Regions from separate parts of the Spirillospora sp. CA-108201 genome, predicted to be linked through region 1. Evidence: riboswitches for the same ligand, from Rfam matches in the RefSeq annotation. Region 1 holds a riboswitch; each other region holds the start of a gene.

What was found. Region 1 has a riboswitch for thiamine pyrophosphate ahead of thiC (phosphomethylpyrimidine synthase ThiC). Riboswitches for the same ligand answer to the same signal wherever they lie in the genome.
Region 2: it holds a riboswitch for thiamine pyrophosphate, as region 1 does, so the genes downstream of both, thiO (glycine oxidase ThiO) here and thiC (phosphomethylpyrimidine synthase ThiC) in region 1, are expected to answer to the same signal.
Region 3: it holds a riboswitch for thiamine pyrophosphate, as region 1 does, so the genes downstream of both, ACQEU6_RS28615 (purine-cytosine permease family protein) here and thiC (phosphomethylpyrimidine synthase ThiC) in region 1, are expected to answer to the same signal.

The regions. Positions count from the first base shown of each region.
Region 1 covers NZ_JBNJNE010000001.1:1,684,593-1,689,478, forward strand. The annotation lists gene ACQEU6_RS08270 (sensor histidine kinase) at 1-631, opposite strand, end outside; gene ACQEU6_RS08275 (hypothetical protein) at 824-1,780, shown strand; TPP riboswitch at 1,830-1,943, shown strand; gene thiC (phosphomethylpyrimidine synthase ThiC) at 1,939-3,705, shown strand; gene ACQEU6_RS08285 (TetR/AcrR family transcriptional regulator) at 3,880-4,476, shown strand; gene ACQEU6_RS08290 (metallophosphoesterase family protein) at 4,484-4,886, opposite strand, start outside.
Region 2 covers NZ_JBNJNE010000001.1:3,074,417-3,079,302, forward strand. The annotation lists gene ACQEU6_RS14975 (hypothetical protein) at 1-1, opposite strand, end outside; gene thiE (thiamine phosphate synthase) at 66-752, opposite strand; gene ACQEU6_RS14985 (Rv2175c family DNA-binding protein) at 862-1,236, opposite strand; gene ACQEU6_RS14990 (NAD(P)/FAD-dependent oxidoreductase) at 1,295-2,530, opposite strand; TPP riboswitch at 2,635-2,748, shown strand; gene thiO (glycine oxidase ThiO) at 2,738-3,865, shown strand; gene thiS (sulfur carrier protein ThiS) at 3,862-4,062, shown strand; gene ACQEU6_RS15005 (thiazole synthase) at 4,065-4,841, shown strand.
Region 3 covers NZ_JBNJNE010000001.1:5,945,873-5,950,758, forward strand. The annotation lists gene ACQEU6_RS28610 (sensor histidine kinase) at 1-1,357, opposite strand, end outside; gene ACQEU6_RS28615 (purine-cytosine permease family protein) at 1,422-2,768, opposite strand; TPP riboswitch at 2,761-2,877, opposite strand; gene ACQEU6_RS28620 (rhodanese-like domain-containing protein) at 2,953-3,288, opposite strand; gene ACQEU6_RS28625 (SSI family serine proteinase inhibitor) at 3,335-3,796, shown strand; gene ACQEU6_RS28630 (LURP-one-related/scramblase family protein) at 3,920-4,690, opposite strand; gene ACQEU6_RS28635 (Fpg/Nei family DNA glycosylase) at 4,709-4,886, opposite strand, start outside.

The DNA of each region.
Region 1 (4,886 bases):
GCACGAGGTGGGCCGCGGCGCCGGCCTGGACGCCGATCAGGGTGATGCTGTGCGCGAGGAGGTCGTGCAGGTCGCGGGCGATCCGCAGGCGCTCCTCGGCGACCCGCCGCCGCGCCTCCTCCTCCCGCGTGCGCTCGGCGCGCTCGGCCCGCTCGGTGATCGTCGCGAGCCGCGCCCGGTGCACCCGCCACACCTGGACGGCGATGACGACCGACACCACGGCCTCGATCACCGCGATCTGCTCGCGCAGGGAGCCGCCGCCCGCCCGCATCGCCATGCCGACCACGCAGACGGTGAGCAGGAACGCGACGACGCCGAGGACGAGGCGCACCCGGCGCCCGAGCACCGCGTAGGCGAACAGCGCGACCACCTCGGCGGGCACCAGCGCGTGGTGCTGGTACTGCGCCAGGTGGTAGGGCAGCACCAGGACCACCAGCGCGAGCAGGGCCGGGGTCGGCCACCGCCGGATCACCGCGAGCGGGACATGCGCCGCGACCAGCAGCAGCGCGCCCGCCGCGTCCAGGTCCCGGACGCCCGGCCACAGCAGGGCGGCCGCGGCCGCGGCCCCCGCCAGCGCCGACGCCGCGAGGGCGTCCTTCACCGTCACGTCGACCCGGGGCACCGTCAGCACGCGCCCATTGTCCCCCACCGGCGCGATCTCCGCGCAGCGGCCGGCGCCCCGGCCGGATGATCTTCTCGGGCAGCCCTCGGCGGGGCCGGAGGCCCGTCCTATAGTTCTGCAGACCCCGTCACGAAGGGCCGACAGTTGTCCGTCCCCCCGCCTTCTGTCCCCCCGCCCGCCGTCCCCCCGCCCGAACTCCGGATGACGCTGGGCGCGCGCGCCTACCGGCGGCCGCTGCGCGTCCTGCTCGCCGCGGCGGCGGCCGGCGCCGCCCTCGTGATCTTCGAGCCCGACCGGGCCCGCCAGGCCCTGGCGCTCTGCGGCGTCGGCTGCCTCCTCGCCGCCCTCTGGGCCGCCCGCCTGCACCGGACCCGCCTGATCGTGACCATCGGCGAGAAGGGCGTGGGCCTGCGCCGCGGCGGGCGTGAGGCCGCCGTCCCGGCCGAGGCCGTGGACGCGGTGGGGATCAGGTGGCCCGTCGGCGACCCGGTGTGGACGCTCTGGTTCGACCCGGAGCGGGCGCCGGGCGTCGAGGCCGTCGCCGAGGTCGACGGGAGGTCGGCGACCCTGCTCAGGGGCGGGTCGCTTCCGTCCGGCTGGCTCCCGGCCGTCCGGACCGCGACCGCGGACGTCCTCGGCGCCCGCTGGTGCGTCGTCGACGACGAGGGCGGGGAGGTGCCGCCGCCTCAGGACGGCGCCCTGGTCCGAGCCCGCCACGTCGTCGTGGACGGCGCGGGCCGGTACCGCGAACCGGGCGCCGGCGCGGTCCTCGCCGTGCCCTGCGGACGGAGCGGCGGCCGGACCATCGTGCTGCGCGACCCCCATGCCTCGGTGCTGCTGGTGGTCCGGGGCCCGTCCCGGCTGCCGGGCCGCGACCGCGTGCGCGTCCTCGACGCGGACGGCCGCCCCCTCGGATACGTGCGCGGCAGCCGCGAGCCGTCCTTCCACACCACCGGCGGGACGCTTCTCGGCAGCACCCGCGCGACGGCCGACGGCCACGTCGTCACCGGCATCGACGGCCGCCGCTCCGCCACGCTGCGGAACGGCGGCGGCGACGGCGGGGCCCCCGTGGAGCTGGAGCGGTCGCCGTCCGCCCCGGAGCCGCTCCGCACCCTGGTCCTCGCCCTGCCCGTCGCGCTCCGCGCGGGCGCGTTCTAGCCCATGGGCGGCGGTTGCGGCAACCGGGGCGGCCCGGGTTAACGTCGTGGCGACAGATCGCGGGGGCCCGGCGAACCGGGCTGAGATAGCGGCTGGGACGGCCGCTGACCGCATGAACCTGACCGGGTAATGCCGGCGTAGGGAGAGATCGAGTCGTCATGACCGAACCTGTGGTTCCAGCTGCCCGCAAGACCTACCTCCAGGGCTCCCGCCCGGAGATCCGGGTCCCGATGCGGGAGGTGCCGCTGACCAACGGCGACGCCGTCGTCCTGTACGACACGTCAGGGCCGTACACCGACCCCGAGCAGCAGACCGACGTACGCGGGGGGCTGCCGCCGCTGCGGGAGGCCTGGATCGCCGAGCGCGGCGACACCGCCCCCTACGAGGGGCGGGCGGCGCGCCCCGAGGACGACGGGCGCCGGCCGTCGTCCCCCGCGCCGCCCGGGGGCGCGGGAGGACGCCTCCCCCTGGCCGACGGCGAGGGCGCCCTGCCGCGGCGCCCGCGGCGCGCCACCGGCGGCGCGGTGACCCAGCGCGCCTACGCGCGGCGCGGGGAGATCACGCCGGAGATGGAGTTCGCCGCGCTGCGCGAGGGCGTGGCCCCCGAGTTCGTCCGCGACGAGCTCGCCGCCGGGCGCGCGGTGCTGCCCGCCAACGTCAACCATCCCGAGATCGAGCCGATGGTCATCGGGCGCAACTTCCTCGTCAAGGTCAACGCCAACATCGGCAACTCGGCGGTCGCCTCCTCGATCGAGGACGAGGTCGAGAAGATGACCTGGGCGACCCGCTGGGGCGCCGACACGATCATGGATCTGTCGACGGGCCGCGACATCCACACCACGCGCGAGTGGATCCTGCGCAACTCGCCCGTGCCGGTCGGGACCGTCCCGCTGTACCAGGCGGTGGAGAAGGTCGGCGGCGACCCCGCGGAGCTCACCTACGAGGTCTTCCGCGACACCGTGATCGAGCAGGCGGAGCAGGGGGTGGACTACATGACCGTCCACGCCGGGGTGCTGCTGTCCTACGTGCCGCTGACGGCGCGGCGCAGGACGGGGATCGTGTCGCGGGGCGGATCGATCATGGCGGCGTGGTGCCTGGCGCACCACGAGGAGAACTTCCTCTACACCCGCTTCGAGGAGCTGTGCGAGATCTTCGCCGCCTACGACGTGACCTGGTCGCTCGGGGACGGGCTGCGGCCCGGCTCCATTGCGGACGCCAACGACGAGGCCCAGTTCGCCGAGCTGCGCACCCAGGGCGAGCTGACGCGGATCGCGGCGCGGTTCGGCAACCAGGTGATGAACGAGGGCCCCGGGCACGTCCCGATGCACAAGATCAAGGAGAACGTGGACCTGCAGCAGGAGTGGTGCGACGGGGCGCCCTTCTACACGCTCGGACCGCTGACCACCGACATCGCGCCCGGCTACGACCACATCACCTCGGCCATCGGCGCGGCGATGATCGGCTGGCACGGCACCGCGATGCTCTGCTATGTCACCCCGAAGGAGCATCTCGGGCTGCCGGACCGCGAGGACGTCAAGGCCGGCGTGATCGCCTACAAGATCGCGGCGCACGCCGCCGACCTCGCCAAGGGCCATCCCGGCGCGCAGGCGTGGGACGACGCGCTGTCGGAGGCGCGGTTCGACTTCCGCTGGGAGGACCAGTTCAACCTGTCCCTGGACCCGGGCACCGCCCGCGCCTTCCATGACGCGACGCTCCCGGCGGCGCCGGCGAAGACCGCGCACTTCTGCTCGATGTGCGGCCCGCACTTCTGCTCCATGAAGATCACGCGGGACGTGCGGCGGTTCGCGGCCGAGCGCGGCCTCGCCGACGGGGAGGCCCTCGCCGCCGGGATGCGGGAGAAGGCCGAGGAGTTCAGGGCCGCCGGCGGCCGGCTGAACCTCCCGGTCACGCGCGCCGACGCCTGACCGCCCCCGGGGGGCCGCGGCCGGACCCGCCGCGCAGGGCGCGCGGCGGGTCCGGGCGCATCCGGGCGCGGGTCGCGGCGGCGACGCGGATAGAATCTAAGGACCGTTCCAAAGCCGCGGATCCTCCCGATCGCCGCAGGCCCGTTCCACCCCCGGGAAGGATCGAAGACGCAGGTGACCAGCGACGACACGCCGAGGGCGCGCCCGGTGCGGGCCGACGTGCGCCGCAATCGCGCGCGGCTGCTCGCCGCGGCGCGCGAGACCTTCCAGGCCCAGGGCGCGGGCGCCTCCCTCGAGGGCGTCGCGCGGCTCGCGGGCGTCGGCATCGGCACGCTCTACCGCCACTTCCCCACCCGCCAGGACCTCCTGGAGGCGGTGCTCGCCGACGTCTACACCGGACTGGCCTCGGCCGCCCGCGACCTGCTGGACTCCCCCTTCCCCGGCGAGGCCCTGCTGACCTGGCTCCGGACGTTCGTCTCGGAGATCACCGCCTTCCCGGGCATGGCGGCCTCGGCGATGGTGTCGCTGCGCGACCCCCGGCTGGACCCCTTCGGCTCCCGGGCGGCCATGTCCGAGGCGGGCGAAGCGCTGCTCGTCCGCGCGCAGCGCGCCGGGGACGCGCCCGCCGGCGCGGCGTTCGGCGACGTGCTGCGGCTCGCGGGCGCGATCGCGACGGTCGCCGAGCGCGACCCGGACGCCGCCGCCCGGCTGCTGTCGCTCAGCGCCGCCGGCGTGGCGCCGGGCGGGGTCCGCCAGGGGCCGGTCAGCTAGGGCCCGGTCAGCTCGTCTCGGGGACGGGCAGGATCCGGCGGGGGCCGGGCGGCGCGTCGCCGCGCCGGCGCCACTCGCGCGGGTAGCCGACCGACACCTCGATGTGCGGCACGCCGCCGGTCCAGATCGTCCTGGGGATGTGCAGGTGCCCGTACACGACGGACACCGCCCCGAACCGGCCGTGCCAGTCGGCGGTGCGCTCGGTGCCGCACCACTGGGCGAACTCCGGGTACCAGAGGACGCGGGTGGGTTCGCGGACGAGCGGCCAGTGGTTGACGAGCACGGTCCGCGTCCCGGGTGCCAGGTCGGACAGGCGTCGCTCGGTGTAGGCGATCCTGGCGTCGCACCAGGCGTCGCGGCCGGGATAGGGGTCGGGGTGCAGGTAGACCTCGTCGGTGCACACGACGCCG
Region 2 (4,886 bases), 1.4 Mb from region 1:
TGATCCCCATTGTCGGCGACCGGGCCGCGGCCCGCACCGTGATCCGCGTCAAACCGCGCCGCGCGTCAGGCGGCGCCGAGCGGCCGCGCGGCCAGGCGGCGCGCGAACAGGGCCGCGGCGGCGCCCGGGTCGTCGGCCTCGGTGATCGCCCGGACCACCACGACGCGCTCCGCGCCCGCGGCGAGGACCTCGTCGAGGGTGCCGAGGTCGATGCCGCCGATCGCGAACCACGGCCGCGCGACGCGCTGCGCCGCGACGTACTCCAGCAGCTTGGGGCCGGGGGCGGCGCGGCCGGGCTTGGTCGGCGTGGGCCACACCGGGCCCGCGCAGAAGTAGTCGGCGCCGGGCTCGGCGGCCGCCGCCGACGCCTGCTCGCCCGAGTGCGTCGACCGGCCGATCAGCATGTCGCCGCCGACGATCGCGCGGGCGGCGGGCACCGGCAGGTCGTCCTGGCCGAGGTGCAGGACGTCCGCGCCGACCGCGTGCGCGATGTCGGCCCGGTCGTTGACGGCCAGCAGCGCCCCGTGCCGCTCGCACGCCGCCCGGAACACCTCCAGGTGGGCCGTCTCCTGCCGGGCCTCCAGGCCCTTCTGGCGGAGCTGGACGATGTCGACCCCGTTCGCGAGCACCGCGTCCAGGAAGGCCGCCAGGTCTCCCTGGCGCTCCCGCGCGTCCGTGCAGAGGTAGAGGCGGGCGCGGCTCAGCCGGGCGCGCAGCGCCACGGCGCGCTCGGTGGGGAGGTGCCTGGACACGGCCGGGGAACGTCCTTTCCAGAGATGACCACGGAGTCGCGCGCGCGGGTGACCCGCCGCGCGCGACTCCGCGATCGTGTCACGTGCGTCGTACTCCGCCGGCGGCGGGCTAGAAGGCGAGCGCCTGGGCGCGGCGGCGGACCTCGGTCCCCCGGTTCTCGGTGAGCGCGTCCACCGGCGTCCCCGGCAGGGTGTCGTCGGCCGTGAACAGCCACCGGATCGTCTCGGCGTCGTCGAAGCCGGCGTCCGACAGGAGCGTCAGCGTGCCGGGGAGCCCCTTGATGACCTGGCCGTCCTTGATGAAGGCCGCGGGCACCATCGGCTCCCCGCCCCGGCGCACCGCGAGGATGCGGTGCTCGTGGATGAGCTGCTTGATCCGGTTGGGCTTGATCCCGAGTCTCTCGGCGGTCTCCCGGAGGGAGAGCCACTCGCCGGCCAGGGCGTCGGTGCGGGGGTCCAGTGCGCTGTCAACGGTTGCGTGCATCTGCGTCACGCCCCCTTGCTACCACGCCTTCGGAAGACTCAAACCCGCTGCACAGCCGTTACGCCCTCTCCGATCGCTCTGCGCGAACAGCCTGCCGGACGGGCACGTCCGGATCGGCGATCATCTCCGGGTCCACCGGCGTCCCCGCGGCGATCACGCGCCTCGCCTGCACCAGGTCGCGGGGCCGGTCGACGGTGAGGATCGCGTCGAGGCGGTCGCCGGTCAGCCACGCCGCCGCCCACTTGCGGCCGGACGGGTCGCCCCGGCGCACGAGCCGCTCGGACGCCGAGTGGTCGCCCGCGTACTGGACCATGCGACCGAACTGCTCCGACCAGAAGTACGGGGCGGCGTCGTACTCGGCGTCCCCGCCGAGGAGCGTCGCGGCGGCGACCTCGGGCGCGTTCAGCGCGGTGTCCCAGTGCTCGACGAGGAGCCGCCGCCCGTAGCGGCGCGACCACCAGGCGGCGCAGTCGCCGACCGCCACGACGTCGGGGCGCCGCGCCCCCGCGTCCTCCTCGCCCATGTAGGTCCGGAACGAGCCGTCGGTGACGACGCCGCGCTCCAGCAGCAGCCCGGAGCCCTCCAGCCACGACAGGACGGGCCGGACCCCGACGCCGACGACCACCTCGTCGGCCTCGACGCGGCCGCCCCCGGCGAGGGCGAGACCGCCGTCGCGCACCTCCGCGACCTTGATCCCGGTCCGCAGCCCGACGCCGGCCTCGGTGTACCAGGGGGCGGTGAGCGCGCCGACCTCGGGCCCGATCGCGCCCGCCAGCGGGGTGTCGGCGGCCTCCACGACGGTGACCTCGCATCCGCGGCGGGCCGCGGCGGTGGCGACCTCGGCGCCGATCCAGCCCGCCCCGACGATCACGATGCGGGCGCCCGCGGTGAGCCGGGCGCGCAGATCGCGGGCGTCGTCGACGGTGCGCAGCACGTGCTGGCGGCCCTCCCCCGGCAGCGTGATCGGAGCCGCGCCGGTCGCGATGACGAGCCCGTCGAAGGGCAGGTCGCCCGCCGTGGACGCCACCGTCCCGCCGCGTCCGGGCTCGTCCAGCCGCAGGCCGGTGGCGCGCTCGCCGAGCAGCAGTTCGCAGCGCAGCGCGTCCCAGTCGGCGTCGACGGTCGTGTCGTCGGACTCGCCCGCGAGGACGGCCTTCGACAGCGGCGGCCGGTCGTAGGGCCGGTGCCGCTCCGCCGACACGAGGGTCAGCGCGCCCTCGTACCCCTTGCTCCGCAGGGCCTCCACGGCGCGCACGCCGGCCAGCCCGCCGCCCACGACGATGACCCTCTCCATGGGGTCACCCTAACGGGCGGCGATCCAGGGGTGGACAGGTGTCCAGGCAGTTGCCCGGTTCGCCGAGGTCGTAAGGTGGGGGCGGGAGAACGGCACAGCAGAACAGCACAGAGCGCGGGAGTCCGGTGCGACCGGGCTGAGAGGGCGGCTGAACGGGCCGCCGACCGCCACGACCTGATCCGGATCATGCCGGCGAAGGGAGCGCGCATGCAGATCGTCATCATCGGCGCCGGGGTGGTCGGCCTGGCCACCGCCTGGCGCACCGCCGCCGGCGGCGCCGCCGTCACCCTCGTCGACCCCGCGCCCGCGTCCGGGGCCTCCTCCGTCGCGGCGGGCATGCTCACCCCGGTCAGCGAGCTGACCTACGGCGAGGAGCCGCTGCTGCGGCTCGGCCTCGCCTCCCGCGACCGGTACGGCGCGTTCGTCGCCGAACTGGAGGAGCTGACCGGGCTGGAGACCGGCTACCGCACCGACGGGATCATCGAGGTCGCCTTCGACTCCGACGACCTGCGGCACCTGGACGACCTGCGCCGATTCCAGGAGGACCTGGGCATCCCCGCCGAGGCGCTCACCGGCCGCGAGTGCCGGCGGCTGGAGCCGATGCTCGCGCCCGGCGTGCGCGGCGGCCTGCTCGCCCCCGAGGACGGCTCGGTCGACCCCCGCAGGCTCGCCCCGGCGCTGCTGGCGGCGTGCGAGCGGCTGGGGGTCCGGCTCGTCCGGCGCCGGGCCGAGCGCGTCGTCGTCGAGAACGACGCCGCCGCCGGCGTGGGACTGGACGACGGCACCGTGATCCGCGCGGACCGGGTGCTGCTGGCGGCCGGGCCGTGGTCGGGCGACCTCGGCGGCCTGCCCCCCGGGACCGTTCCACCCGTCCGCCCGGTCAAGGGCCAGGTGATCCGGCTGCGCACCCGCACGCCCTTCCTGCGGCGCTCGACCCGCGGCCTCGTCCGGGGCTCGTCGGTCTACCTGGTGCCGCGCGCGGACGGGGAGATCGTCCTCGGCGCCACGCAGGAGGAGCTGGGCTTCGACACGCGCGTCACCGCGGGCGGGCTGTGGGAGCTGCTGCGCGACGCCCGCGAGCTGCTGCCGGGCATCACCGAGCTGGAGTTCGCCGAGGTCACCGCCGGGCTGCGGCCCGGCTCCCCCGACAACGCGCCGGTGATGGGGCCGACCGCGCTGCCCGGGCTGCTCGTCGGCACCGGGCACTTCCGCAACGGCATCCTGCTCACGCCGGTGAGCGCCGACATCCTGTCCGCGATGCTGCTGGACGGGCCCGTCCCCGAGGTCGCCGGGCCGTTCGCCCCCGACCGCTTCTCCCCCGAGGTGAGCGCATGAAGGTGATCGTCAACGGTGAGCCGCGCGAGCTGCCCGACGGCGCGAGCGTGGCCGAGGTCGTCGCGTCCGTCACGGCCGCCGCGACGGGCGTGGCGGCGGCGCTGAACGACGAGGTCGTCCGGCGCTCGGCGTGGGCGACCACGCCCCTGCGGGACGCCGACCGCATCGAAGTGCTGACCGCGGTCCAGGGAGGCTGAGGATGAACGACACCGACGGGCTGGTCATCGCGGGCGAGGAGCTGGGCTCGCGGCTGATCATGGGAACGGGCGGGGCGCCCAGCATGGCGGTGCTGCGCGAGGCGCTGACCGCGTCCGGGACGGCGCTCACCACGGTCGCGATGCGCCGGGTGGACCCGTCCGCGCGCGGCTCGGTGCTGGACGTGCTGACCGAGTGCGGCATCCGTGTGCTGCCGAACACCGCCGGCTGCTTCACCGCGGGCGAGGCCGTCCTGACGGCCAAGCTCGCCCGGGAGGCGCTCGGGACGAACTGGGTCAAGCTGGAGGTGATCGCCGACGAGCGCACGCTGCTGCCCGACCCCATCGAACTGGTCGAGGCCGCCGAGCAGCTCGTCGACGACGGCTTCGTCGTCCTGCCCTACACCAGCGACGACCCGGTCCTCGCGCACCGGCTGGAGCGGATCGGCTGCGCGGCCGTGATGCCGCTCGGCTCCCCGATCGGGTCGGGGCTCGGCATCCGCAACCCGCACAACATCGAGCTGATCGTCGAGCGCGCGGACGTCCCGGTGATCCTGGACGCGGGTCTCGGCACGGCGTCCGACGCGGCCCTGGCCATGGAGCTCGGCTGCGACGCCGTGCTCCTCGCGACCGCCGTCACCCGCGCGCAGTCCCCGGCCCGGATGGCCGCCGCGATGCGGCACGCGGTGGAGGGCGGCCGGCTCGCGCGGCTCGCCGGGCGCATCCCGAAGCGCCGCCACGCCCAGGCGTCGTCCCCGTTCGACGGGCTCGCGACCTCGTAGCGACGCTAAAGATCCGTCTGAAGAAATAGTCGCTGGACCTGCAAA
Region 3 (4,886 bases), 4.3 Mb from region 1:
GCGCGAGCGACTGGGCGCGCTCGGCGATGGTGGCGACGGCGGCGCGGCGGTCGGCGTCGGCCAGCTCGTCCCACCGGTTGACCAGCGTGGACGCGAACCCCTGCACGACCGTGATCGGCGTCCGCAGCTCGTGGCTGGTGGTGGCCAGGAACAGGTCCTTGGCCTCCTCCAGCGCCTTGGCCTCCGAGACGTCGCGGAAGTCGACGACCAGCTCGCCGGTCTCCTCGATCTCGGCGGCCAGCACGTTCAGCCACGTCCCCGACTCCAGGCGGAACGTGAGCATCTCGCCGAGCGCGGGCATGCCGAACGGCAGCGGGCGCCCGATCGCCTCCTCCGGCGGGATGCCGGTCAGGGTGTGCGCGGCGTTGTTCCAGTGCCGGACGACGAGGTCGTGGTCCAGCACCGCGATGCCGTCGGCGCTGGAGTCGATGACGGCGCGCTCGTGCGCCCGCTGCCGGACGACCTCCGCGTAGGCGACGGCGTTGCCGACCGCGACGCCGGCGTGCCCGGCGAGCAGTTCCAGCAGTTCGAGCTCGGTGTGCCCGACCTTGCGGCCGGAGAAGAGCGCGTACAGCGCGCCGTACGGCCGGTTCTGCAGGTACGACAGGCCGAGGGCGATCGTGTGCAGGCCGGGCAGCTCCGACCAGATCAGGTCGCCGAGGCGCCGCTCGCCCGTCGCGAGCTTGACGGTCTTGCCCGACCGCAGCAGCTCCCCGACCAGGCTCGGCCGCAGCTCGGCGCGCCGGCCGCGCATCCGCTCCGGCAGCCCGGACATGCTGACCAGCCGCAGCCGCTCGCCCTCGATCTTGACGAATCCGCCGGCGTCGGCGCCGGTCAGCTCGATGAGCGCGGAGGTGATCCGGTCGAGCACCACGGCGAGGTCGAGTTCGGCGCCGAGGTCGGCGACGATGTCGTTCAGCCGCCGGACGAGCCGGGCCCGCTCGGTCATCCGGTGCTGGAGGATCTCGTCGTCCTCGACGGGGTGGTACACCCCGACCCAGCCGAGCAGCGTGCCGTTCGGGTCCTTCAGCAGACTCGTGTCGATGCGCACGTCGATGAGCCGGCCGTCGCGGTGGAAGCGGCGGGTGGCGATCGAGATCTGCCCGCCGTCGCCCTCGCCGCCGCGCCGGGTGAGGAGCCTCTCCTGGACGGCGTTGTGCTCGGCCTTGAGCTCGTCGGGGACGATGGGCGGGACCCGGCCGAGCACCTGCTCGGCCGTCCAGCCGAACATGCGCTCGGCCGCCGGGTTCCACACGGTGACCCGGTGCCGCTGGTCCACGGCCACGATCGCGTCGGCGGCGCTCTCGATGACGGCCCGCGCGATCGGATCGTGCACGTGCTCATACACGTCTGTCATCGTGCCACCGGACTCCGGCCCACCGCCGGGCAACTTGCGCCGAAACTTGCTTTCGACCCAAACCTTACCGTCTGGTAAGCCTACCGATGAGCAGGGCCGCGACCCCTGCCACCAGGAACGACAGCAGCGAGGCGCTCATCCACGTCTGCGGCGTGAAGTGCAGCGCGTCCCGGACGCCGGACCAGAAACCGGCCCAGCGGGCGACCGTTCCCGGGTTGACGAGTTGGTAGACGACGAACCCGACCGCCCATGCCCCGATCATGCCCCAGCGGGACGGCGCCGTCCGCGAGACGTCCCAGCCGCCCGCCCGGCGGCGGCCGAGGAAGAAGTCGGCGGCCAGGACGCCGAGCATCGGCACGAACACCGACCCGATCAGCGACAGGAAGCCGGCGTAGTCGCCGATGTCCAGCACCAGCGCGAGCACGGTGATGCCGATGCCGAGGGCGACGCTCAGCACCCGGCGGTCGGCCCGGGGGAACAGGTTCTGGATCGACACCGCCGTGGAGTAGGTGTCGGCGAACGACTGGTCGGCCTCCCGCAGCACGAACACCGCGAAGAACACCACGCCCAGCGAGGCGCCGAGGAACGGGTCGAAGATCCTGCCGGAGTCGCCCGCGACCAGCGCCAGCGCGAGCAGCCCGAGGACGTAGGCGACGATCTGCGTGACGGAGTAGCCGACGGCCGCGGCGCCGAACGCCCCCCGCTCGGTGCGCGCGTGCCGGGTGTAGTCGGCGGCGACCGGGACCCAGGAGATCGACACGGCCAGCGCGGCGTCCGCGCCGAGCCAGAACCCGCCCCACGAGCCCTCCGTCAGGTCGGGCAGCGGCTCCCGGACGAGCCGGACGTAGAAGTACACGAGCGCGACCGCCACCGCGACGGTCACGTAGCGGCGCAGCAGCCGGACCGAGCCGAGCGGCCAGACCGTCAGCACGGTCGTGAGCGCGCCGGCGGCGACCACGTAGCCCCAGCGCGGGACGCCGTCCCACAGCTCGCGGGCCGCGTCGGCGATGACGATCAGCTCGAACGTCCCCCAGCCGACGAGCTGGGCGATGTTGAGGACGGTCGGCGCGTACGACAGCTTCGCGCCGAACAGGCCGCGCAGCAGCACCATCGCCGGCTGCCCGGTGCGCGCGCCGGGCACGGCGGCGAGGCCGAGCATCAGCCCGCCGAGGGCCGTCCCGACGGCCATCGCGACGATGCCCGCCATGATCGAGATCGTCGGCCGGCCGTCGGCGTCCGGCGCGAGGACGGTGTAGGCGCCGGAGAAGGCCAGGAGGCTGACGCCGAGGTTCCCCCAGAAGGCGCTCTGGTCCCAGAATCCGAGGACCTTGGGGGCGGGCTCGTCGAGGGTGAACGGGACCTCGTCGCGGGCGCGCTCGCCCTGCGGGCGCTTTTCGACATCGGACGTCACGGGACACGCTCCCTACGCCGGCATTACCCGGACAGGTTCATGCGGTCGGCGACGCCTCGAAGGCCGCCCTCTCAGCCCGGCTGTGGCCCGAGCTCCCGCGGGTATCGGTCAGGCCCGATCGTACAACCGCCCGTCACGCCCCAAAAGAGGGCATCCGGGTCAGATCCCTCGACGGCCGGTCAGATCACGCGACGTAGGGCGGTCCGTCGCCCGCGCCCTCCATCGGACGCCCGGCGTCGGCCCACCCGTGCATGCCGTCGCCGACGTTCCTCGCCAGCCACCCGGCCTGGTTCAGCGCGGACGTGACCTGCGCGGACCGCGCCCCGGACCGGCAGATCACGTAGACCTCCCGGTCGCGCGGGACCTCCCCCGCGCGGTCGCCGAGCTGGCGCATGGGGATGTGGACCGCGGCGGGCGCGTGGCCCGCGTCCCACTCGTCCTGCTCCCGGACGTCCAGCAGGTAGCCGTCCTGCGGAACGTCCGCGGCGACCACGGCCGGTACGTCTTCCCCGAAATTCATCACACCTCCATGGAACCGCGCGAAGCCCCCCTGCGTCGAATCACGCATGCGGTATCGGACGCTCCTTTTCGCGGCGCCCGGGCTGGCCATGCTCCTGTCCACGGCCGCCTGCGGCGACGAACAGGCAAACGGAAACTCCGCCGGAGCGCCTTCGGGCACGACGTCCGTGCAGCCGTCCGGCTCCTCGGCGGAAACGCTCACCGTGCAGGTCAAGGCCTCCAAGGAGGCGCCCGCCAAGACCTGGCGGCTGACCTGCGACCCGCCCGGCGGAGACCATCCCCAGGCGGCGGGCGCCTGCGCGGCGCTCACCAAGGTCAAGGAACCCTTCCAACCCGTCCCCAAGGACCAGATGTGCACCAAGATCTACGGCGGTCCGGAGATCGCCACGGTCAAGGGCACCTGGCAGGGCAAGCGGATCGACACCACGTTCACCCGCGATGACGGCTGCCAGCTGCACCGCTGGAGCCAGATCGGCCCCGTCTTCGGCAACGTCCCGAAGGTCCGCTGACCCGTCCCACTCCATCGATCCATCCGAACCGGCCATCCCCGTTCCGGCCCGGTTCACCACTCCGACGTCAGGCCCCGGCGCCCGCCGGGGCCTGACCCGTCCCCCGGCGCGGACGGCGGGCGGTCAGAACAGGCCGCCGACGCTCCGGTTCTGGGAGACGGCGGTGTCGAACGCCAGCGGGCAGGCCAGCACGAGCGTGCGCATCGGCTCCTGCGGCTGGACGTGCATGCGCAGGACGTAGCGGTCGGCCCCGGTGAACACCTGGGAGAAGAGATCGCCCATCCCGGCGAAGCCGCGCTGGATCCGGGCGAGCTCCTGCTGCTGCCAGTCGGTGATCCGGCCGCTCAGCAGCTCGTAGTAGCCGAACTGCCGCTCGCAGGGGTCGAGGATCTCCCAGCCGCGCATCGCCCGCTTGCGCAGGTACCCGATCAGCCCGCCCTGCGGGGTCAGCACCTGCATCGTGGGCGTGCCCACGAACCCGTACGGCTTGTAGAACAGGAAGTACGGCATGCCGTCCGGGCGGAGGATCGACAGCTTGCGCTCCGCCTGGGTCTGGCTGTTCTGGTTCATGACGCGCAGGGCCTTCTTCGCGCCGCTCACGCCCTCTTCCCGGACGTACGCCGCGGGCTGCCCCTGCGGGCTCCAGATCGTGTAGTTGGCCTCGGTCGAGAAGAACTGCGCCGGCTGGTCGTAGACGAGGATCGGCGACCCGTACAGGTCGGCGGGCTGCTGCGGCGGCCGCTGGTGCTGCGGCTGCTGCGGCGCGGGGGAGCCGCCCTGCTGCGGAACCGGGTAGCCGCCCTGCTGCGGCGCGGGGTAGCCGCCGTGGCCGGGTGCCGGGTAGCCGCCGTAGCCGGGCGCCGCGGGCGCGGGGCCGTAGGCCGTCCCGGCCACAGCCGGAACCGCCCGCCGCTACTTGAGGAGGCGGGACATGCGGCGGTCGGCGAGGGGCTTGCCGCCCGTCTGGCAGGTGGGGCAGTACTGGAGCGCCGAATCGGCGAACGACACCTCGCGCACCGTGTCACCGCACACCGGGCATTTCTGGCCCGCACGCCCGTGCACCCGCAGGCCGGTCTTCTTCTCGCCCTTG